DNA from 3 places in the Shewanella baltica genome. Region 1 is predicted to be linked to each of the others. Evidence: predicted binding sites of a transcription regulator. Region 1 holds the regulator's gene; each other region holds the start of a gene.

Region 1 (7,840 bases):
ACAAGCTTGCCGGTGAAGCGGTTGCGCCCGTATTGGCCAAACCCGGCGTGAAAGACATGCCAAAACCAGCAGCGAAACGAATCGATCAGGTGGAAGAACAGTACGCCATGATGTGGACATCGGGCGGCGTCTACCAAACCATTCTCGATGCCACTTTAAGCGCTGTGCCTTACCAGTTACACGGCTGGGTGATGTCACGCACTAATCCAATGCAAACCATGACAGACAGGGCGCGCGTTGTTGAAGCCATGAAAAAGCTCGACTTTATCGCCGTGTGTGATGTGTATATCAGCGAAACCGCCGCCTATGCTGACGTGATTTTACCTGAGTCAACTTATCTTGAACGTGATGAAGAAATTGCCGACAAATCCGGTAAAAATCCCGCCTATTATGTGCGCCAACGAGTCGTTGAAACCTTAGGTGATACTAAGCCTTCTTGGCAGATCTTTAAGGATGTGGGTGTGGCTATGGGCCTTGGCGAGTTCTATCCATGGGAAAACATGGAAACCCTGCAAATGCTGCAGGTGAACCGCGACACTGACCTGCTGCGCCGGATCAAAGACGAAGGTTTTGTGAGCTTCGGTAAGCCAATTATGTTGTGCGAGCCTAAGATGGTTGCCGAGTTTATTAAGGCATACCCCAATGCGCGACCTGCCGATGAAGACGGCACTTACGCCAGTGCACTCACCTTTAAAACCCCGAGTGGCAAGATTGAACTCACCTCCGCGAAAGTGGAAGCCATGGCTCCGGGCCGTGGGGTGATCAAGTTCCGCGAAGTGCATCTTAAAAAAGCAGACGAGCTGTACTTTATCCAAGGCAAAGTGGCGGTGCACACCAATGGCGCCACCCACAATGTGCCTATGTTGGCGAACTTGATGTCGGATAACGCTGTGTGGGTTCACCCCGTCACTGCGGGCAAATTAGGGATCAGCAATGGCGACCCAATCCGCCTCACCAGCAGTGTTGGCACAGAAGAAGGCCATGCCTTAGTCACGCCGGGCATTCGCCAAGATACAGTGTTTGCTTACATGGGCTTTGGTTCTAAAAACAAAGAGTTGGTCAGAGCAACGGGCAAAGGTATCCACTGCGGTAACTTACTGCCGCACGTTACTGCTCCTGTGTGTGGCATGACAGTGCACACCACGGGCGTCACGCTGGCAAAGCGCTAATCGGAGGCTTAAATGAATAAACGATATGTAATGGTGCACGACGAGAACAAGTGCATCGGCTGCCAAGCTTGTAACGTGGCGTGTCGCAGTGAAAATGGCGTACCCGAAGGCGTTACTCGTCTGCAAGTGCGTGTGGAAGGCCCCTTCGGTGAGATGCCCAATCTGCATTTCAAATACCACAGGGTATCTTGCCAGCAATGTGAAGATGCGCCCTGCGTTAAGGTGTGCCCAACGGGCGCGGCCTATGTGGGTGAAGACGGCATTATCTCTATCCATACCGAGAAGTGTGTTGGCTGTATGTACTGTGTGGCAGCGTGCCCTTATAAAGTGCGCTTTATGAACCCAGAAACCAAGGCGGCGGATAAGTGTAACTTCTGTAAAGACAGTCGTTTAGCGCGGGGCGAAGAGCCAGCGTGTGTGACTGTGTGTCCAACCGATGCCTTAGTGTTTGGCGATGCTAATGATCCGCAGAGTGAAGTGGCCATCATGCTCAACACTAAAATTACATACCAAGATAAAACCCATTTGGGCACTAAACCTAGGGTATATCGCGTTCCTACCAAAAGAGGGGGGATTTGATTATGAACAATACTTGGGGCGACATGGCGCAATATGATCCTGTCACTTGGCACTGGGTCATCGCCGTTTACCTGTTTATGGCGGGGTTATCCGCGGGCAGTTTATTGATTGGCATTGGTTTACGCTGGGCGAATAAGGAACTCAGCGCCGGAGCCGAAAGCAGCATTCTTAAGGCGGCCGCCATTATTGGACCTGTGGCGATTAGCTTAGGTTTAGCCTGCTTAGTGTTTGATTTAACCAAACCCTTCCACTTCTGGCTGATCTTAATTCACTATAACTTCCAGTCAGTTATGGCAATCGGGGTGCTGGCGCTGCTGGCGTATTCTCCCTTAGCCTTTGCGTACGCCATTATTGTGCTGCGGGATGACTTACCAAAATGGGGTTTGGGTTTCCTAGCGCCTATCGCTACGTTACTTATGCCATATCGAAAGCTGATTGAAGTATTGTTGTTTGTCCTCGCCATTGGCGTAGGGGCTTACACTGGCTTCTTAATTTCGGCGATGAATGCTTACCCTATGCTCAACACTGCGGTACTGCCTGCGCTGTTTTTAGTGTCGGGTTTATCGGCGGGCGCTGCGGCAAACGCGGTACTGGCACTCTTGCTGTTTAAGACTGACAGCCACGATAAAACCTTAGTCAAGATGCACGGTTTAGAATTGCCTGTGATGGCGATTGAAATCCTGTTCCTGTTCATGTTGTTCTGCGCCTTGTACTTCAAGGGCGGCGCGGCGGCTGCGGCCTTAGCGTCGTTAACCTCTGGGCTATGGGCAAGCGTGTTCTGGATAGGGGTTGTCGGTATCGGCTTTGGTATTCCATTGCTGTTTATGCTGCTACCAGCCGCGACTCGCCACACTAAGGGCGCAATGATCATGGTTGCCTGCGCTAGCTTAACCGGCGTACTCGCCTTAAGACACTTTATTGTGTACGCAGGGCAAAGCTATTTAAGCTGAGTGTAATGGCTTTAGATATTGATAGATAAAGAAAAAGCACTGGCAATGTCAGTGCTTTTTTATTGTTTAAATCTTCAGATGGTTTGCCAGTACAAGTAGGGCGCTTATTGGGGCAATAACTCGATAACCGACTTCACCGTTAGCACTAAGGCGCTGATACTGCACAGGACTAAGGTCGCCATTTTAGTCTTGTCTTTATCGACACTGCCCACCAATCGCCCCGCGACTAAATACCCTAAAAGCACAGAAGGTAGCAACATTAAGGACAGCCACAGGTGCTTCAATTCTAATAAGCCAGTGATCGCCAGAATGACCATAGCTATGGTGGAGCTAAAAATGAAGAAGGCCGACAGGGCGGCGCGAAACTGCGAGGCATCTTTGCCTGACAATAGAATCGCCATCGGCGGGCCACCAATAGCGGCAATATTACCGAAAATCCCCGAGACGACGCCCGCCCCAAAGAGGGTTTTCTTATTCACTGGCAGGCTGAATTTATACAGGCTGAGGATAACCGCGACAGCCACAATGGCGGCGATGGATAACCCGAGTATGGGCTGAGGCGCAAACAGCAACAGACTCGCGCCGATAAAACCACCGGGCACGCGACCTAGGAGTGCATATTGCAAGCCATTGAATTCTAAATGACCACGTTCCCGGAATAAGGTCAGTAGCGAGATGGTAAATCCCATGGCAATAACGGGACCCGGTACGAGCTGCGGATCGACGATATACAGCAAAGGACTGGCGACAACCGCTAGGCCAAACCCAATCAGGCTCTGGGTTAAGGCGCCAAGAAATACAATCAGTGAGGCCAAGGCGAGAGTCTGTGGATCTATCATAGAAAACATAGGATTCCATATAAACAAAAAGGGATCGTTAACGATCCCTATTGATGAGCACTGTGATGTAACTTTGCCAGCGACAAGTCGCTATTCCATGTCTTCCCACTCGATCCCCATCTCGTCCATCAGCAACTTGGCTTCGGCGGGAATGCTGTCTGGGCTATCTTTTGACAGATCTTCATCGTTAGGCAATGGCTGGCCAGTGTAGGCGTGCAAAAATGCCTCACACAACAGCTCGCTGTTGGTGGCGTGACGCAAATTATTGACCTGACGACGAGTTCGTTCGTCCGTAAGGACCTTAAGCACTTTGAGCGGAATAGACACAGTAATTTTTTTTACTTGTTCATTCTTCTTGCCATGTTCAGCATAGGGGCTGATGTATTCCCCATTCCATTCAGTCATTGACTCACCTGTTATAACGCTAAATTCGGGGCAGATTTTAAACCCTTACAAAGAACAGTCAAATTATTGCTACTATTTCTTTGTGATTGCAAACAGATTTCTTTATGTTCAGACGTCTAAACGTCTTCACGCCTATTGACGATGGCCTTGGGCTTAGGTACATTTAGACGTCCAGACATCTCTATCAGTCTACCGAATTTAGGAGTCCACCCATGGCAGAGCGTCAATTAGCCACACTGGCAGTGCGTCAGGGTATCGAAAGCGATACTCAATATGGCGCAGTTGTGCCACCGATTTATTTGTCGACTAATTACGCCTTCGATGGTCATAAAAATCCCCGCGAATTCGATTACAGTCGTTCAGGCAACCCAACACGCTGTATTTTAGGCGAAGCATTAGCGCAATTAGAAAAGGGCGCCACTGGCATAGTGACCTGCACTGGCATGGCGGCCATCACCCTAGTGACCACTTTGCTCGGCCCCGATGATCTATTGGTGGTGCCCCACGATTGTTACGGCGGTTCTTACCGTTTATTTACTAATTTGGCGAAGAAAGGCCAGTTTAAGCTGATTGTGGTTGATCAAACCGACAGCCAAGCGTTAACCGCAGCGATCGCGCAAAATCCTAAGATGGTGTGGCTCGAAACCCCGTCTAACCCGCTATTGCGTGTGGTGGATATCGAGGCTATTGCTAAGGCAAGCCATGAGGTCGGCGCGCTAGTCGTGGTCGATAACACTTTTTTATCGCCGATATTGCAACAACCCCTATTGTTAGGCGCGGATATCGTTATCCACTCCACCACTAAATACATCAATGGTCACAGTGATGTGGTTGGCGGCGCTGTGGTTGCCAAAGATGCACAAATTGGCGAAAGCTTACATTGGTGGTCGAACACGTTAGGCTTAACGGGATCGGCTTTTGATAGTTACTTAACCCTGCGCGGCCTACGTACGTTAGCGGTGCGAATTCGTGAACATCAAGCCAATGCCCAGCGTATTGTTGAGGTATTGACGCAAAGCCCTGTGGTGAGCAAAGTTTATTACCCCGGTCTTGCGGATCACCCTGGTCACACCATTGCAGCCAAGCAACAAAAAGGCTTTGGCGCTATGCTGAGTTTTGAGCTCAAGGGCGGCGAGGCCGAAGTCGTGGCCTTTTTAGGTGCACTCAGCTTATTTAGCGTGGCGGAAAGTTTAGGTGGCGTTGAAAGTTTAGTGGCCGTGCCCGCAACTATGACCCACAGAGCCATGGAGCCGCAGGCGCGTTTTGAGGCAGGCATTAAAGACACCCTATTGCGTCTATCGGTGGGTATTGAAGATGCCGCCGATTTAGTTGCAGATATTCAAGCAGGATTAGCCGCCGTTGCGGCTTGTCAGTAGAGGAATAATAGATGGCACGTTGTCACTTACATAAATTTGGTGGCTCCAGTTTAGCGGATGCCGATTGTTATCGCCGAGTCGCCCATATCCTGTTAACCCATGGTCATAGCGATGATCTTGTGGTGGTCTCTGCGGCGGGTAAGAGCACGAATTTCCTGTATAAATTATTAGCGCTGCGCGACGCGGGTCAGTTGTGGCAAGAAGAATTACAAGTGCTGACCAGCTATCAACAGGGGTTGGTAGAGCAGTTATTGTCGAACGAACAAGCCCGCGATCTGCGTGAGCGTTTGGCGACAGATCAGGCGCAGCTCATCAGTTTATTGTCCCTCGACGAACGCAACGAATACCAAGTTAACCATGTGGTGAGCTTTGGCGAGCGTTGGTCGGCGCGCCTGATGGCGGCGCTGCTGCGCGAATCTGGTGTGGCGGCAAGCCATGTGGATGCCTGTTCAATTTTAGTGGCCGATGAAGCCGCCGTGCCACAAATTCGGGTGCAGGAATCCCGCGCAAAAGTACAAGCGCTGTTGGCCGCCCATCCAAATGAACGACTAGTGATCACTGGCTTTATCTGCGCTAACGAGCGCGGCGATACCTTATTACTCGGTCGTAATGGTTCCGATTTTAGTGCTAGCTTGATTGCTAGCCTTGCCGATATTGAGCGCGTGACCATTTGGACCGATGTGGAAGGGGTGTTCAACGCCGATCCGAATAAGATCAACGATGCTAAATTATTGAAAAGCATGTCACTTGCCGAAGCCGACCGCTTAGCGCGTTTAGGCTCGCCGGTATTGCATTCGCGCACTTTGCAGCCTCTGTTTAATACCGAAGTGAGTTTAGCGGTGCGCTCAAGTTATGCATCACACACCGACTTTACCTTGATTGCGCCCCACAGTTCGTCGGCGAGCGCGCCTGTGGTGACTAACCTCAATGCAGTCGTGCTGTTCGGCTTTAAGCTTACGGGCGAATTAACAAGCCTATTAGATTCGTTGATCGCCGCAGGCTTAAGGCCATTGGCCCATTGGACCTCTGCCCATCAAAGGGTTGAGCTTGCCTATACCGCTGAAAATCAAAAACAAGTACAAAGATTACTCGATGCCGAGGCAGAAGCATTAGGGATCAGCGATCAGCAGATCAACACAGATCTCGGCCTAGTGGCGTTAGTGAGTGCCGATGCCGAACATTATCGTCGCAGCTTTGCTCGTTTATTAAGTCGTGACGCTAAACCTTTGTTTAGTGGCGACTTAAGTTTAGTGACGCTGGTGCCTCAGTCGCAAGTGAATCTGTTGACGCAAAAGGTTCATCGTCGTTGCGCTGGCCCGCGTAAACGCATAGGTGTCTTGCTACTCGGTGTGGGCAACATAGGTGAGGCATGGGTCGATTTGTTTAAGTCGGTGTCGCCATCACTGGACCATGAACTCGAAGCTAGCGTTGAGTTAGTCGGCTTAGTCAGTTCGAGTAAAGCCTTGATTAAATCCACAGGCATTAATCTTGCCGCGTGGCAGACTGAGTTTAATACCGAGGCTACACCTTGGCAGTACGAGCACTTGTTCGAGCAATTAGAACGGGTTAACTGCGATGAGCTGGTGGCCTTAGATATCAGTGCCAGCGCCAGTTTGACGCTGCAATATCCAGAGCTGTTCGAGCGCGGCATCCATGTGGTGAGCGCGAATAAACTCGCTGGTTCGGGACCACTGCCTTTTTACCGTGAGTTAAAGCAGCAATTGGGTAATCGTCGTTTATTTTGGCGCTATAACGCCAGTTGCGGCGCAGGTTTGCCTATCCAACATGCGTTAAATGATCTGCGTAACAGCGGTGATAGCGTTGAAGCCGTGGGCGGGATTTTCTCTGGCACCTTGTGTTGGTTATTTGAAAAATACGATACCAGCAAGCCTTTCTCTGAATTAGTGATTGAAGCCAGGGGCTTAGGGATTACTGAGCCCGATCCCCGTGACGATCTCTCCGGCCGTGATATGCAGCGTAAACTGCTCATTTTGGCCCGTGAAATTGGCCTTGAAATCGAGCTCGAAGATATTGAGCTGCGCTCACTCGTGCCAGCCGCTTTGGCGGATATTCCCTTAGATCAATTTCTTGCCCGCATTGCCGAGTTAGATGCCGATCTGCTGCAACAATACGGTGCGGCGGCGGAGCAAAATAAGGTGCTCAGATACGTGGCATCCTTAGATAACAGCGGCCCAGAGCTTAAAGCTGAAGTCGGTTTGCAGTGGATTGATGCCCATCATCCCTACGCTAATTTGACCCCCGGCGATAACGTGTTTGTGATCCGCAGCGTCTTCTATCAAGGCAATCCGTTGATCATCCGTGGACCGGGCGCCGGACGCGAAGTGACAGCGGCGGCGGTGCAGTCGGATCTGACGCAGATCTGTCGCGATCTCTTGCAAGAGTAGACTGAAATTCAGCAGCTTAAAGGACTCATTCGAGTCCTTTTTATTGGCTAGAATAAATCTATCGAATTAACTGAGATTAAATGCGGTTTATGGGTATTTTTTGGCTTGACTTACATC
Region 2 (7,840 bases), 2.0 Mb from region 1:
CAACCATGGCCGTGGCGAGGCGAGGGTAATCCATCTCATCCCAATGCTCACTTAACCCATGATTGGGCACATCGACACGAATAACCTGATACTGGCTTTCTAATACTTGCCCTAGGCCTTTGAGGTTATCTAGGTTGCCGAACAAGCCGTGGATCAATAGTACTGCGGATCCTTGGCCTGTAGAAACAAAGTTCATGGTGATTCCTGTTGGATATGTTTAGCTTAACGTGGCGCGAATTGTGCCCTTAATGCCGTTGGCTTGACAAGTCAGTTGCTACTTTGGCGTGTATGCGGCGATGAACTTGGGCGCTTTTTCGGCAATTGTCGATTATCTGCTAGTTTGCTGTGCTATTTCACGCATTTTTAGAATAATGACGCTTTATCAGATTGATAGACATGGATACACTGGTAACCGATCGCAATGATCTGCCCCGATCGCTGTGGTACACTTTTTTCGGTTAAGCCTGTCGAATAACAAAGGATAATTAAGGTTATGAAATATATCGAAGTTGATGAAGAGCTCTATCGTCATATTGCCAGCAAAACAGAACGTATTGGTGAGAGCGCCTCTGACATTCTTCGTCGATTACTCGGCCTGTCCGTCGATGCGGTCGAACCACCTCAGCCTTTGGCGATAAGCCAACCAAGTTTAGAGGCTGAGCCGATTCAAGCTGCACTTGCTGTGAATGACTTCAGTCGCTTAGTCGATGAACATCTGTTATCGCAACAAAAAGGCGCGGTAGGGCGTTTCCTCTTTTTGCTCGAAAGTCTGTATCAATTAGCCCCAGAGCAGTTCTCGCAAATTCTGCAGATCCAAGGGCGCGATCGTTTGTATTTTGCCCGTTCGAAAGAGCAATTACTCGAAGCGAGTGCCTCTGCGAATCCTAAAGAAATCGGTACCAGTGGATTCTGGGTGACAAGCAACAACAATACCGCCAAGAAACGCACCATTTTATCTGAAGTCTTAGTGCAATTTGGTTGTGATGCAACGGTTGCAGCTGGCATCGCCGAGCGCGTTTAATCCGCGGGTGAGCCATTTAATCAGCTATTGAGCTAGGTTTAACCATTGTTTTTAATTGTAATTGAGTGCAGGAGAGCTATAGGTGGCAATACATCAAAGGGCAGGACAAATCGCTAATCAGACGGATCTGGTCAATATTCCAAAACTGATGAGCCATTATTACAGCATCACGCCAAATATGGATGACGTACCACAATGCGTCACCTTTGGCACTTCTGGGCACAGAGGCTGCGCTTTTAATGGCAGTTTTAACCAACAACACATTTGGGCGATTACCCAAGCTGTGGTGGATTATCGCCAATCGGTGAATATCAATGGGCCGTTGATCCTCGGGATTGACACCCATGCGTTATCCTACGCCGCTTATTTATCGGCAATTGAAGTGCTGGCGGCAAATAAAGTCACAGTGCACATCCAGCAGAATGATGGTTTCACGCCAACACCAGTGGTGTCCCATGGGGTGATTTGCGCCAATCGCGAGGCCAATATCACAGGTGCTGCACTATCCGATGGTTTGATCATCACGCCTTCCCATAATCCGCCTCAAGATGGTGGGATCAAATACAATCCACCCCATGGTGGACCGGCCGAAGGTAATATCACGGCTTGGATTGAGTCGCGTGCCAATGATTACTTGCGCCAAGCGTTAGCTGGCGTGCAAAAATTAGCGTATGCCGAAGCACTGGCCTCAGGCTATGTCAACGCCATTGATTTGATCACGCCCTATGTGGCTGATTTAGAAAATGTTATCGACATGCAGGCGATTGCCAACGCTAAGCTGCGTATCGGCGTTGACCCGCTCGGTGGTTCAGGGATTTTCTACTGGGCACCGATTGCCGCGCGTTATGGGCTCGATATCACCTTAGTCAATGATAAAGTTGACCCAAGCTTTAGCTTTATGACGCTGGATAAAGACGGCAAAATCCGCATGGATTGCTCGTCTCCCTATGCGATGGCAGGGTTACTCGCCCATAAAGAATCTTATGATTTATGCCTTGGTAACGATCCTGACTATGACCGCCACGGTATAGTCTGCCCAGGTACCGGCTTGATGGACCCTAATCACTACCTTGCGGTCGCTATCGATTATTTACTGACTCACAGACCGGATTGGAGCGATACCTTAGCCATAGGTAAAACCTTAGTATCGAGTGCACTTATCGATAAAATCTGTGCTTTCCATGGCAAAAAATTACTCGAAGTGCCTGTGGGCTTTAAGTGGTTTGTCGATGGTTTAGCCGAAGCCACCATCGCCTTTGGCGGTGAAGAGAGCGCTGGCGCGGCATTTTTACGCCGTGATGGCACTACGTGGTGCACGGATAAAGACGGCTTTATTCTAGGGTTACTTGCCGCAGAAATTCTTGCGGTGACAGGTAAAACTCCAGGTCAACGCCATCAAGAGCTAGTAGAACAATTTGGCCAAAGTTTCTATAAGCGTATCGATAGCCCAATCAGTCTTGAAAACAAGGCCAAATTTGCGTTATTGAATGCAGAAACCTTAAATGCCACTGTGCTTGCGGGTGAGACAATCGAAAACGTGTTAACCCATGCGCCGGGCAATAATGCGGCCATTGGTGGCATCAAAGTGACTACGGCGAATGGTTGGTTTGCGGCGCGTCCATCGGGCACTGAAGCGTTATTTAAGATCTACGGCGAGAGTTTTATCAGTGAGCAGCATTTAGCTGAAATCATCAAAGATGCGCAGGCATTAATTGATAAGGCGCTGAACGCTTAACGCAGCAGTAGGTTTATAAAGTATTAAAAACAAACGCACTCAGTTTTGAGTGCGTTTTTGTTTATGTCTATTTAAGCTATGAGTATTAAACTCATGCTGATTTGACCGTATTTAGTACTCGATATGACAACTCGGTAAGTTATTCTTATCGATGTAATTTTGGTGATATTCCTCTGCCACATGGAACTGTTGCAATGGCACAATTTCAGTCACGATATGGCGTAATCCCCAACGACCTGAGCGGGCAAAAGCTAATTTTGAGGCTTCTGCCGCGGCTTTTTGTTCACTGTCATGGAAGAAAATCGTGCTGCGGTATTGAGTGCCTATATCTCCGCCTTGCATGTTCAGACTGGTTGGATTGTGGTTTTTCCAAAATACCTCGAGCAAGTCTTCATAACTTACCAGGGCAGGGTCAAATTCCACTTGTACCACTTCGGCGTGGCCCGTTTTGCCTTTTTTGACTTCTTCATAGGTGGTCGCGCTATTATTGCCGCCCATGTAACCGCAGGTGGCATTCGATACGCCATTCACTTGTCTAAAAAAATACTCTACGCCCCAGAAACAGCCGGCACCAAAGGTTGCTAACGCCATAATTAAATCCAATAGAAGTCTAGATGGCTAAGGATTGTGATAAAACTCGCGCGCAAAAGCAAGCCTCTAGCAGGAATATTTATGCTGGACGATTTTTCGATAAAGGCATGGGAAATTTACACTCGGCATAGCAAAGCGCCGCGTTGATCTTATTCCGTTCAAAACTGGGTCCTATGGCGATAAATGTCTGAGAACAGCATTAAAAACATGTGTTAGTATTGAAGCCGCTTTTTAAGGTGCGAGTCAGCCTAACCGCGGTGAGATGAATGCTTGAGTGGTTATTGCTATCTGCACTGATGCTATTGCGCCGTTACTGTTACACACCATTATAAGGAGAATTCTGTGTTACAAGCTCTGTTAGATTCAAAGGATTTTTTAGCGCTCACCTTAGCCCATCCTGAACAGTTCGATGGCGAGTTTTCATTTAGCTTAGGCGACCATACCCAAGTTGAAGTGTGGGATACCGGCGTTATCATTTTTGAGCCCGCCCAGAATGAAGGAAAAGATGTTGTCCTTTCTTGCGGTGTTCACGGTAACGAGACCGCGCCCATTGAACTCTGCAATGGCTTAATTAAGCAGCTTTTACAGCAAAAGATCATCGCGAAACAGCGCACTTTATTCCTGATTGGTAATCCATTAGCGATTAATAACGGCACGCGTATTATCGATGAGAACATGAATCGTCTCTTTAGTGGTGAGCATTCTACTCCTCCGGGATTAGTCAATCCTGAGCGAGTGCGCGCCAAAAAACTCGAAGCCTATGTCGACCGTTTTTATACTGCGGTTGCCGATGGTCGTCAGCGCATTCATTATGATCTGCACACGGCGATGCGCGCCTCGAAGCATGAAAAGTTCGCTATTTATCCCTATCGTCCAGGGCGTGCCTTTAGCGGCGAGCAAATCATGTTTCTAGCCGCAAGCGGTGTCGATACGGTACTTTTTCACCACGAACCGACCACGACCTTTAGCTATTTTTCCTCTGAACGCTACGGCGCCGATGCCTTTACCATTGAGCTTGGCAAAGTGTATCCCATGGGGCAGAACGACATGACGCGTTTTATTGCGACCCATGAAATGTTTATGCGCTTGATCACCGCTAAGCCGTTGGAGTTAGATGCATTTGATGCCGATAAGGTTAACTTGTATCAAGTGTGCCGCGTCATCAATAAACATTTCGATGATTTTGAATTTACCTTCGCAACCGATGTCGAAAACTTCAGATCTTTCCCGAAGGGCTTTGTATTAGCGCGGGAAGGTGGGCAAGAAATTAAAGTGGAACATGAGTTTGAGTCTGTCGTGTTCCCTAATGCCAAAGTGCCTATTGGCAATCGCACTGTGATTTGCCTGATCCCTGCAGTGAATGCGGACGTGCGTTAGGCTTGTAAAGCAATATATACATGCGAGGCAGGGATAACTTGTGGTTTGAGCTATGCCAATGGTTGATAGGTAGTTTACGTTAACGTAATGTTCGTCGGGCATATTCGTATAAACAGACGCATCAAAACGCTTTGGTGCGTAATGAGATAACAAGAGCACAATATGAGCAAAGCAACACTCAACACTGATACAGTGCACCGTGTCGGCTTCTTGGATAAGGCATCGCTACACATTCCTATCCTTCGAATTCTACAAGCCGACGGCACCACTTATGAAACCGCGGTTTTGCCTGTGATAGATGAAACCTTAGCCACTAAAATTTACGATACCTGTGTATTCACTCGGGTACTCGATGAACGTATGTTAGGTGCCCAGCGCCAAGGGCGCATCAGCTTCTATATGACCTGTACAGGTGAAGAAGCGGCGATTGTCGGCAGTGTGGCCGCACTCGATCAAGAAGACGTGATCCTCGCGCAATACCGTGAGCATGCGGCGCTGCGTTATCGCGGCTTTACCACTGAACAGTTTATGAATCAGATGTTCAGTAACGAGAAAGATCTTGGTAAAGGTCGCCAAATGCCCATTCACTACGGCAGTGCGGCATTGCATTATCAAACGATTTCTTCACCCCTTGCGACACAAATCCCGCAGGCGACGGGTGTGGGCTACAGCTTAAAAATGCAAGGTAAGCGCAAAGTTGCGGTTTGCTATTTTGGCGAAGGCGCTGCATCGGAAGGGGACTTCCATGCCGGTCTAAACATGGCCGCAGTATTGAAGTGTCCAGTGATTTTCTTCTGTCGTAACAATGGCTACGCCATTTCAACCCCAACTGAAGAGCAGTTTGCCGGTAACGGCATTGCGAGCCGCGGCGTGGGTTATGGTATGCACACCATTCGTGTTGACGGCAATGACATGTTGGCCGTGTTAGCGGCAACGCAGCAAGCCCGTGCCTATGCGATTGAGCATAATGCCCCTGTGCTGATTGAAGCCATGACTTACCGTCTCGGCGCGCATTCATCATCAGACGATCCATCAGGTTATCGCTCGAAAGATGAAGAAGCCAAGTGGCAGCAACACGATCCGGTTAAACGCTTCAAATTATGGCTTATCAACAAAGGTTGGTTAGCTGAAGCGGATGATGTGAAACTGCATGAGAAATATCGTGAAGAAGTATTGGCTGCGGTAAAAGTGGCTGAAAAAATTCCTGTGCCTATGCTGGATGAAATTATTGAAGATGTGTACGACAAGCCGACGCCAGTGCTGAGAAAGCAACTCGCCGATCTTAAAGAACATATCAAAAAATATCCGCAAGCCTATCCAAAAAGTGCAGGGAGACTATAAGCCGTGGCTGAAATGAATATGTTACAGGCCGTCAATGAGGCCTTGTCGATCGCCATGCAAGCCGATGAGCGCATGGTGGTTTTTGGTGAAGATGTGGGTCACTTTGGTGGGGTATTTCGCGCCACTTCCGGTCTTCAAGAAAAATTCGGCCGCGATCGCTGCTTCAATACCCCGCTGACAGAGCAAGGTATTGCCGGTTTTGCCAATGGTTTAGCCTCAAATGGCATGACTGCTGTGGCTGAAATCCAATTCGCCGATTATATCTTTCCGGCGTTCGATCAAATAGTCAACGAGTCGGCTAAATTCCGTTACCGTAGCGGTAATGAGTTCGATGTCGGTGGATTAGTGTTCCGTACGCCCTATGGCGGCGGCATCGCAGGCGGCCATTATCACTCACAATCACCCGAAGCTTATTTTACCCAGACACCGGGATTAAAAGTGGTTGTGCCACGTAACCCCGAGCAAGCCAAAGGCCTGTTGTTAGCGTCAATTCGTGACAAAAACCCAGTGATCTTCTTTGAACCTAAGCGTTTATATCGCGCATCGGTTGGCGAAGTACCAGCGGGCGATTATGAAATTGAACTGGGCAAGGCTGAAGTGGTTCGCGAAGGTAAAGACATCACCTTAGTGGCGTGGGGCGCGCAAATGGAAATCCTTGAAAAAGCCGCCGACATGGCCGCTAAAGAAGGGATCTCCTGCGAAATTATTGATTTACGCACCTTGTCACCCTGGGATATTGATACCGTTGCCGATTCAGTCAAAAAGACAGGACGTTTGCTGGTTAACCATGAAGCGCCATTAACTGGTGGTTTTGCCGGTGAAATTGCCGCGACAATCCAGCAAGAATGCTTCTTGTATCTAGAGTCGCCCATCAGCCGCGTTTGTGGTTTAGATACCCCGTACCCACTCATTCATGAAAAAGAATACATGCCTGATGCGTTCAAAACGTTTGAAGCCATCAAAGCATCAGTGACCTTCTAGGAGTCCGGTATGATTAAAGATTTTATTTTGCCGGATATTGGCGAAGGTGTAGTGGAGTGTGAATTGGTTGAATGGTTGGTCAAAGAAGGCGACACAGTCGTTGAAGATCAGCCGATTGCCGATGTCATGACAGACAAAGCCCTAGTGCAAATCCCTGCGCCATTTGCGGGCGTGGTCACTAAGCTGTATTACGCTAAAGGCGATATTGCGAAAGTGCATGCGCCGCTCTATGCCGTACAAATTGAAGCTGCCGTTGAAATCGCAGGTGAAGAATCTGCGACTGAACCTGCTGCGACGACTGCAAAAGTGACTGAGTCTGTGGCTGCAACAACTGCCAATACGTCATCTAGTTCATCCGTCAGCATTGAAGAGTTCTTACTACCGGATATCGGCGAAGGCATTGTTGAATGTGAACTCGTCGAATGGCTAGTGAGCGAAGGTGATTGGGTTGAGGAAGATCAACCGATTGCGGACGTGATGACAGATAAAGCGCTGGTGCAAATTCCTGCCATTAAAGCGGGTAAAATTGCCAAACTGCATTATCGTAAAGGTCAGCTGGCAAAAGTGCATGCGCCTTTATTTGCCATTGAAGTTGAACAGACGGCTTCTGCACCTGCAGCAACAAACACTGATACTGTGTCCAATGCGGCACCAACAGCGCAGACTGTGAATGCAGAACCTGCTCGCCAAGGTAAAGCCTTAGCCAGCCCTGCGGTTCGTCGGATGGCGCGGTCGTTAGATATCGATTTGAGCCAAGTACCTGGTACAGGAAAGCATGGCCGTGTGTATAAGGA
Region 3 (7,840 bases), 520 kb from region 1:
GTGGCTGATCCGTTTGTTGTGAATCAGTCGCTTGCACTCGGGCAATCTGTAAGGCTAAGGATTCGAGCTGACCTAAGGCGCCGGGCGGCTTAGTCTTAAGATCAATTTTCTGCTGGATCAATGGATCCTGCGTTTTACTCACAGGGCTGATTTGAAAAGACACGGCTGACTGAGACATCCACACTCCACTTATTATCTTAAATAACCACAACGCATCCTGCGCCTATGACTAATGACTAACATGTCCAATTTTGCATTTCCAATCGCGGGGCAGATATCAACAAAAATGCTGATTATCCCGCCAGTCTGCGCTTGCTAGATGACTCTAGGATTACGTTCTGACTAGGTGCTTACGCCATGACTCTGCGTTTACGCAAAATCAGCAAAAAGAACATGCTACCTATGGCCGCCGTGATAATCCCCACGGGCAACTCTTGATTGCCCAATAAACAGCGCGCCAGCACATCAATCCACACCATAAATAATCCACCCACCAGCGCCGTTAATAGAATCGGCTGACGACCGGGAAACAGCATGCGCACTGTGTGGGGGATCATCAAACCGACAAACCCAATACCGCCGCAGGTGGCAACCAAAATCGCGGTAATCAAGGAGCAGAGCAGCAGCATATTGAGTCGCAACTTAGGCACATTCACCCCTAAGGTATGCGCCGTTTCATCCCCCGCTTGCAACGCCATGATCTGCCGTTTCATGCCTAAAATAATGAACAAACTCGCGCCAATCACCAGTGTCGGCAGCACTAATAAGGACCAACTGGCCTTGGCGAAACTGCCTAAACTCCAAAACAGCACAGAAGCCGTCGCCTGCGGACTGGCGAAATACAACAACAGACTCGTTAGCGCGCCGAACATAAAGGAGGTCGCCACGCCTGAGAGCAACATGCGCTCCACTTGGCTATTGAGCCCAAGGCCAGACAAGGCCAGCACTATCAGTACCGACAAACTGGCGCCAATAAAAGCGCCGAAGGGCAAGCTAAACCAAAGCAAACCCGACAAGGCGCCCGAGCCACTAAAAATCCCCGAGTTCGCCGCCATACCCGCATTCTCAAAAAATCCAGAGCCCGTGAATAGCGTCAACATCACCACAGCGCCAAAGGACGCGCCTGAGCTAATGCCAAACAGATAAGGGTCGGCCAGCGGATTGCGGGTCACGGTTTGCAGCACACTGCCCGCCAAGGACAAACCCGCACCCGCCACAAAGGCCAGCAAAATACGCGGCAGTCTGAGCTCCATCACGATGCGCTCCGTCATGCCATTGGCTTGAGTGAGGTTGGCCATTTTATTGATAAACACTTGGATAACATCCATAAAACTGATGTTCGCCGCGCCAAAACTCGTGGCGGCAATGGGGGTTATCAAAGTGATTATGCCTAATGCGACCAGCATCAGTTTTTGTCTCGTCAAAGGTGTCACGATACGCCCCAAATGTGAGATGAAATGCTGTTTACTCCCTGAATCATCCGCCCTCGCCTCGCTCAGCCAAAGTTTCAGCCATGTTGTGCGTCGAATCATGGTAGCCATAGAAGTAGCTGATTAAGGGCTTTTTATGTTGTGGATGGGTCGACACCTGAGCGCACACGCCGAACACATCACCAATTCGCGCCTCGGTTAATACCTCGGTTGGCGTGCCCATAGCGCTGACTTCACCGTTATGGATCAACAATAAACTGTCGCACAGGGCGCTGGCTAAATTGAGATCGTGAATAGAGGCAATCACGCTGATGCCAAGGCTACGCACTAATTCGAGGATTTGGATTTGATAACGCACATCGAGGTGGTTGGTTGGCTCATCGAGGATCAACAGTTGCGGCTGCTGCACTATGGCGCGGGCGATCAAGGCACGCTGCTTTTCACCGCCAGATAAGTGCTCGTACTGTTGATGCATTTTATGACTGAGGCCGACTTTCTCTAAGGCTTTGGCAATGCGCTCGCCATCACAGCTCGAATTGGTATCGAACATGCCCTTATGCGGCGTTAAGCCCATGCTCACCAATTGCTCTGTGGTTAGGTCAAAATAATGCGGCGTGTCTTGCTGCACTACTGCGACGCGGCAGGCAAACGCCTTGGGCGACAAACGCTCAATATCTTGATCAAACAAGGTAATTTTGCCCTGAGTCGGGCGAACAAACCGATACAAACAGCGTAGCAAGCTAGACTTACCCGCACCGTTAGGCCCAATCAAACCCAACATCTGCCCCGTTGACAGCGCAAAGTTAATATTGGAAAGAATGGTTTTGCCATCGATACACCAGCTTAACTGGCTGACATCGAGCGCGACCGTCTGGCTCGCTGATGGGCGAGTGTCGCTGTCATTCAAAGCATGGCTCGTTTGGATGGCAGAGAGTTTCACCAAAGTGGTGCTCCTAGCGAGTCCAAACCTGAATAAAAAAAGGTTGTGCACATTGTCATCGGCTCCCTCGAGTCACCCGCTCGAGAACTAAGGCTGCACGCAGCGATAACAGAAATAGGCAGGTCTCCTGACTCGTCACTTTTTGTATTGAAAACAATATAAAAAGTCACTCACAGTTGCGGGCACAGTTCGGGCTGACTGACAAGCAGCTCCCCGATTCCCTATTATGTTGAGATTGATTTCAAGCCTTTGCAGCGTGTCTAGGCAATAGTTGCCACAGAACACACTCGCACCACTCAAAACTCCCAACACCTATTTCTGTGACGTCAGCCGATACACTGCCACCAGCCTTGCAAGGCCGTGTGTATCGGGTAACGTCAGGAAAAAGCATTATCCTATATTTGCCTTAATTGGCAATCGACAATCACGCTGCTAAGACAAGAAAAATCTTCACCTTAGGGCAACGCGGATCACTCGCAGCGTCCGCTCGGCCAATCTAAACGCCAGTAACAAACGCCGTGTTCATCTTGCAGCACATTAATGCTCACCACGGCCGCCACGGGTAAATCGAGTTGACTGTAAAATCCCACCGCCCGTTCAACCCCAAGGGCGCGCGCCATTAAGTGACGGATCACTCCGCCGTGGGTCACCACCCATACTTTGGCAGCCAGTTCGCCCGCAGCCACGCTCACTCCCAGACTCGCTCCCACAGCCTGCTCGGCGTTATCTGAGTCGACGGTCAATCGTTCAAACTCGGCGGCGAGTATCTGGTCAATTGCGCCATTCACCCGCGACTCGAAGCTTGCCATAGTCTCACCATTGGGCGGCGGCGTTTGCCAAGGGTTTTGCCAATAGGCAGCTAAGCTTTCGCCCTCTTGCTGATAAAGCTCATCGAGCCGACGACCGTCCCAATCGCCAAAGTCGATTTCCTGTAAAACCGACAAAAACTGCGCCTGCAATGGCCTTGGCTCAGATATCAATGCCGCCGTCGAATGCAGCTCGGCGGCAAAGGCTTGGGCAAATTCGCCGCAGCGGCGTGAAGTCGAACTATAAATCGCGCTGCAGGTACTTGCCTGCGCCTCAACAGCAGCCGACATTTGCTGCCAGCCCTTTTCGCTTAAAGGCACATCCACACGGCCGCGTAAAATGGCGCCGCCTTCACACTCGCCGTGGCGTAACAATAACAATCGAACTTGTTTCATCGTATTCCTATGTCTATCACTCATGGCAAATTTTGTTGAAAACCCACATTAGACCCGTCGTCCTATATACTCAATTACGCCCTAGCCCTGCAAATAGCCTAACAACTAGCCCTAAAAAAAAGAGCCGTTAAACTGGGTGAAAAGTGGTGATAGGACTCAATTGTCGTTAGTCAATTTTGACCTTGCCCTGACAATCATAAGTCGCGTATTATGGACGTCTATACGTTTAAATGTCCAAAACTAAACTCTAACGATAAATAACTAAAACGAGTAGTCAAATATCGACCGAGCAGAATGGAATGCACTTAGCCTAACTAAGTTAGCTAACTCACTTGGGTCGATAACGAGAGCCGATATCTGGACTGCACAACACGCTTTACCCTGCACTTAGCATAACAAGGGTCGATGCTTGGACTTAACTTAGCTGTATTTAAGGTAATTATTTATGACGATACCCTCTACCAAAGCCGGCCAGATATTGGCAGACATTCGTAAACAGCTTGCTGAGCGCATTCTAATCTTAGACGGTGCCATGGGCACTATGATCCAAGACCACAAGCTCGAAGAAGAGGATTATCGCGGCGAACGCTTTAAAGATTGGCACACTGACGTCAAAGGCAACAACGATTTATTGGTGTTGTCGCAACCCCACATCATCAAACAAATTCACACCGACTACTTAAACGCCGGTGCCGACATCATTGAAACCAACACCTTTAATGCTACGACTATTGCCATGGCCGACTACGACATGCAGTCGCTGTCCGCCGAAATTAACTTAGCTGGCGCCCGCCTCGCCCGTGAAGCCTGTGATGAAGTCTTTGCTGCCACAGGCATTCCGCGCTACGTCGCTGGTGTGTTAGGCCCCACTAACCGTACGTGTTCGATTAGCCCCGATGTGAACGATCCAGGCTATCGCAACGTCAGCTTCGATGAGTTAGTGAGTGCTTACCGAGAATCCACCAAGGCGCTGATTGAAGGCGGCGCGGATATCATTATGGTCGAGACCATATTCGATACCTTAAATGCCAAAGCAGCACTGTTTGCGATTGAATCGGTATTTGATGACTTATTTGGTCAGCATTCTAAAGACAGATTGCCAATCATGATCTCGGGCACTATTACCGATGCCTCTGGCCGCACACTGACTGGCCAAACGACCGAAGCATTTTATAATTCCCTGCGCCATATCAAGCCGTTATCTATCGGCCTTAACTGTGCGCTAGGACCAAAAGAACTGCGCCCGTACGTCGAAGAATTATCGCGTATCGCCGAATGTTATGTGTCGGCGCATCCGAATGCAGGCCTGCCGAACGAGTTTGGCGGCTATGATGAAACCCCAGAAGACATGGCGAATGTGATCGAAGATTGGGCGCGCGAAGGCATGCTCAATATTATCGGTGGTTGTTGTGGTAGTACGCCTGAACATATCCGCGTTATTCGCGAAGCGGTCGACAGACATAACCCGCGCGTTTTACCCGATATCCCTGTCGCCTGCCGCTTAGCTGGTTTGGAACCACTGACTATCGATGCCCAATCCCTGTTCGTTAACGTGGGTGAACGCACCAACGTCACAGGTTCGGCCAAGTTTTTAAAGCTGATCAAAGAAGGCAAGTTTGAGCAAGCGCTTGATGTGGCTCGCGAGCAGGTCGAAAGCGGCGCGCAGATCATCGACATCAACATGGACGAAGGCATGCTCGATGGCGCCGAGATCATGCACAAGTTTTTAAACTTGATCGCCTCTGAGCCCGACATCAGCCGCGTGCCGATTATGATCGACTCCTCTAAGTGGGAAGTGATCGAAGCTGGCCTCAAATGTATTCAAGGCAAGGGCATAGTTAACTCTATTTCCCTTAAAGAAGGCGAAGCCAAGTTTATTGAGCAAGCCACTTTAGTCAAACGCTACGGCGCGGCGGCCATTATCATGGCATTCGACGAACAAGGTCAGGCCGATACTAAGGCGCGTAAAATCGAAATCTGTACCCGCGCTTATAGGGTGCTGGTTGATAAGGTCGGCTTTCCGCCAGAAGACATCATCTTCGACCCGAACATTTTTGCCATCGCCACCGGTATCGATGAACACGACAACTATGCAGTCGATTTTATTGATGCCATCAAAGCGATTAAAGCCACCCTGCCCCACGCGATGATTTCGGGCGGGGTGTCGAATGTGTCGTTCTCGTTCCGCGGTAACAACCCAGTGCGCGAAGCGATTCACGCGGTATTCCTGTACCACGCCATCAAAGTCGGCATGGACATGGGTATTGTCAACGCGGGTCAGTTAGCCATTTACGACGATATCGATCCTGAGCTTAAAGTACGGGTCGAAAACGTGGTGCTTAACTTGCCTTGCCCAGTCGAAGGCTCAAGCAATACCGAGCAGTTACTTGAAATCGCGGAGAAATTCCGCGGTGATGGCGCACAGGTGGGTAAGAAAGAAGATTTAGAATGGCGCAGCTGGCCGGTGAGCCAACGCTTATCCCATGCGCTCGTCAAAGGCATTACCGAATTTATCGATGAAGACACCGAAGCCGCTCGCCAAGAAGCAAAACGTCCGCTGGATGTGATTGAAGGCGCCTTGATGGACGGCATGAACGTGGTCGGCGACTTGTTCGGCTCGGGCAAGATGTTCCTGCCGCAGGTGGTGAAATCGGCGCGGGTGATGAAAAAAGCCGTGGCTTACTTAAACCCCTATATCGAGCAGGAAAAGGTCGAAGGCCAATCTAACGGCAAGATCTTGATGGTGACGGTAAAAGGCGACGTGCATGATATCGGCAAGAATATCGTCGGCGTGGTGCTCGCCTGTAACGGTTTTGAGGTATTTGATTTAGGCGTGATGGTGTCGGTGGAGAGAATTCTCGACGCCGTGAAAGAACACAATATCGATATCATCGGCATGTCGGGCCTCATCACACCGAGTCTGGACGAGATGGTGCATAACGTGAAAACCTTCCACCGCGAAGGCTTAACCATTCCGGCGATCATCGGCGGTGCCACTTGCTCGAAAATCCACACAGCGGTGAAAATTGCGCCCCATTATCCCCATGGCGCTATCTATATTGCCGATGCGTCCCGCGCCGTGCCTATGGTGAGTAAGCTCATCAACAACGAGACTCGCCAAGCGACCATAGACGAAACCTATGCCGAATACGACGACATGCGCACTAAGCGTTTATCCCAAGCCAAGCGCAAAGAGATAGTGTCACTCGAAGCGGCGCGCGATAACCGCTGCCAACACGATTGGGCGAACTACACTCCGTTCACGCCAAACGTGCTCGGGCGCCAAGTATTTGATAATTATCCATTAGAAGACTTAGTTGAGCGTATCGACTGGACACCGTTTTTCCGCTCGTGGGAACTGCACGGCCACTACCCTGAAATCCTCACCGATAAAGTCGTCGGTGAAGAAGCGCAAAAGCTGTTCGCCGATGGTCAGGCCATGCTCAAGCAAATCATCGAAGAAAAGTGGCTCACGGCGAAAGCGGTTATCGGCTTATTCCCTGCCAATACCGTCAATTACGACGACATTGAGCTGTATACCGATGAGTCGCGCACCACAGTTGAAATGACCACACATCACCTGCGGATGCAGCTTGAGCGTGTCGGTAACGACAACTTCTGCCTATCCGACTTTGTCGCGCCAAAAGATTCAGGCGTCGCCGATTACATGGGCGGCTTTGCGGTGACCACGGGCCACGGCATAGACGAACATGTGGCACGTTTTGAAGCCAACCACGACGACTACAACGCCATCATGCTCAAATGCTTAGCCGACCGTTTGGCCGAAGCCTTTGCCGAGCGGATGCACGAACGCGTGCGTAAAGAGTTTTGGGGTTATGCGGCCGATGAGCAGTTAAGCAACGAAGCCTTAATCCGCGAGAAATACAAAGGTATACGCCCCGCACCCGGTTACCCAGCATGCCCTGATCACACAGAAAAAGGCTTGTTATGGGACTTGCTCAAGCCCGATGAGACTATCGACTTGAACATCACCGAAAGCTACGCCATGTTCCCCACAGCGGCAGTATCGGGCTGGTATTTCGCCCACCCGAAATCGCGCTACTTTGGCGTGAGTAACATAGGCCGCGATCAAGTGGAAGATTATGCGAAGCGTAAAGGAATGACTGTAGCTGAGACGGAGAAGTGGCTAGCGCCAGTGCTTGATTATGATCCTGAATAATCAGGATCTTTATTACGCTAACGCGGTATGAGATCTAAGATCGGTCTTGCGACCGAAAAGGTCGTGGGGCTTCACCCCACACCCGACC

The links. Region 1 encodes MetJ, which represses methionine synthesis genes. Its sites were predicted from a motif close to TAGACGTCTAGACGTCTA; they were not measured.
Region 2: the regulator MetJ is predicted to act here: its motif matches at 3,360-3,377, upstream of msrA (peptide-methionine (S)-S-oxide reductase MsrA).
Region 3: the regulator MetJ is predicted to act here: its motif matches at 3,784-3,801, upstream of metH (methionine synthase).

What each region holds. Positions count from the first base shown of each region.
Region 1 covers NZ_UGYM01000002.1:4,168,769-4,176,608, reverse strand. The annotation lists gene phsA (thiosulfate reductase PhsA) at 1-1,169, shown strand, start outside; gene DYH48_RS18650 (4Fe-4S dicluster domain-containing protein) at 1,182-1,748, shown strand; gene nrfD (NrfD/PsrC family molybdoenzyme membrane anchor subunit) at 1,751-2,698, shown strand; gene DYH48_RS18640 (sulfite exporter TauE/SafE family protein) at 2,803-3,546, opposite strand; gene metJ (met regulon transcriptional regulator MetJ) at 3,628-3,942, opposite strand; gene metB (cystathionine gamma-synthase) at 4,155-5,318, shown strand; gene DYH48_RS18625 (bifunctional aspartate kinase/homoserine dehydrogenase II) at 5,330-7,723, shown strand.
Region 2 covers NZ_UGYM01000002.1:2,182,485-2,190,324, reverse strand. The annotation lists gene DYH48_RS09810 (alpha/beta fold hydrolase) at 1-196, opposite strand, end outside; gene seqA (replication initiation negative regulator SeqA) at 494-1,021, shown strand; gene pgm (phosphoglucomutase (alpha-D-glucose-1,6-bisphosphate-dependent)) at 1,104-2,756, shown strand; gene msrA (peptide-methionine (S)-S-oxide reductase MsrA) at 2,868-3,347, opposite strand; gene astE (succinylglutamate desuccinylase) at 3,690-4,724, shown strand; gene DYH48_RS09785 (thiamine pyrophosphate-dependent dehydrogenase E1 component subunit alpha) at 4,887-6,065, shown strand; gene DYH48_RS09780 (alpha-ketoacid dehydrogenase subunit beta) at 6,069-7,046, shown strand; gene DYH48_RS09775 (dihydrolipoyllysine-residue acetyltransferase) at 7,056-7,840, shown strand, end outside.
Region 3 covers NZ_UGYM01000002.1:3,651,800-3,659,639, forward strand. The annotation lists gene cobT (nicotinate-nucleotide--dimethylbenzimidazole phosphoribosyltransferase) at 1-178, opposite strand, end outside; gene DYH48_RS16380 (FecCD family ABC transporter permease) at 351-1,406, opposite strand; gene DYH48_RS16385 (ABC transporter ATP-binding protein) at 1,477-2,370, opposite strand; cobalamin riboswitch at 2,471-2,636, opposite strand; gene DYH48_RS16390 (histidine phosphatase family protein) at 2,841-3,572, opposite strand; gene metH (methionine synthase) at 4,018-7,752, shown strand.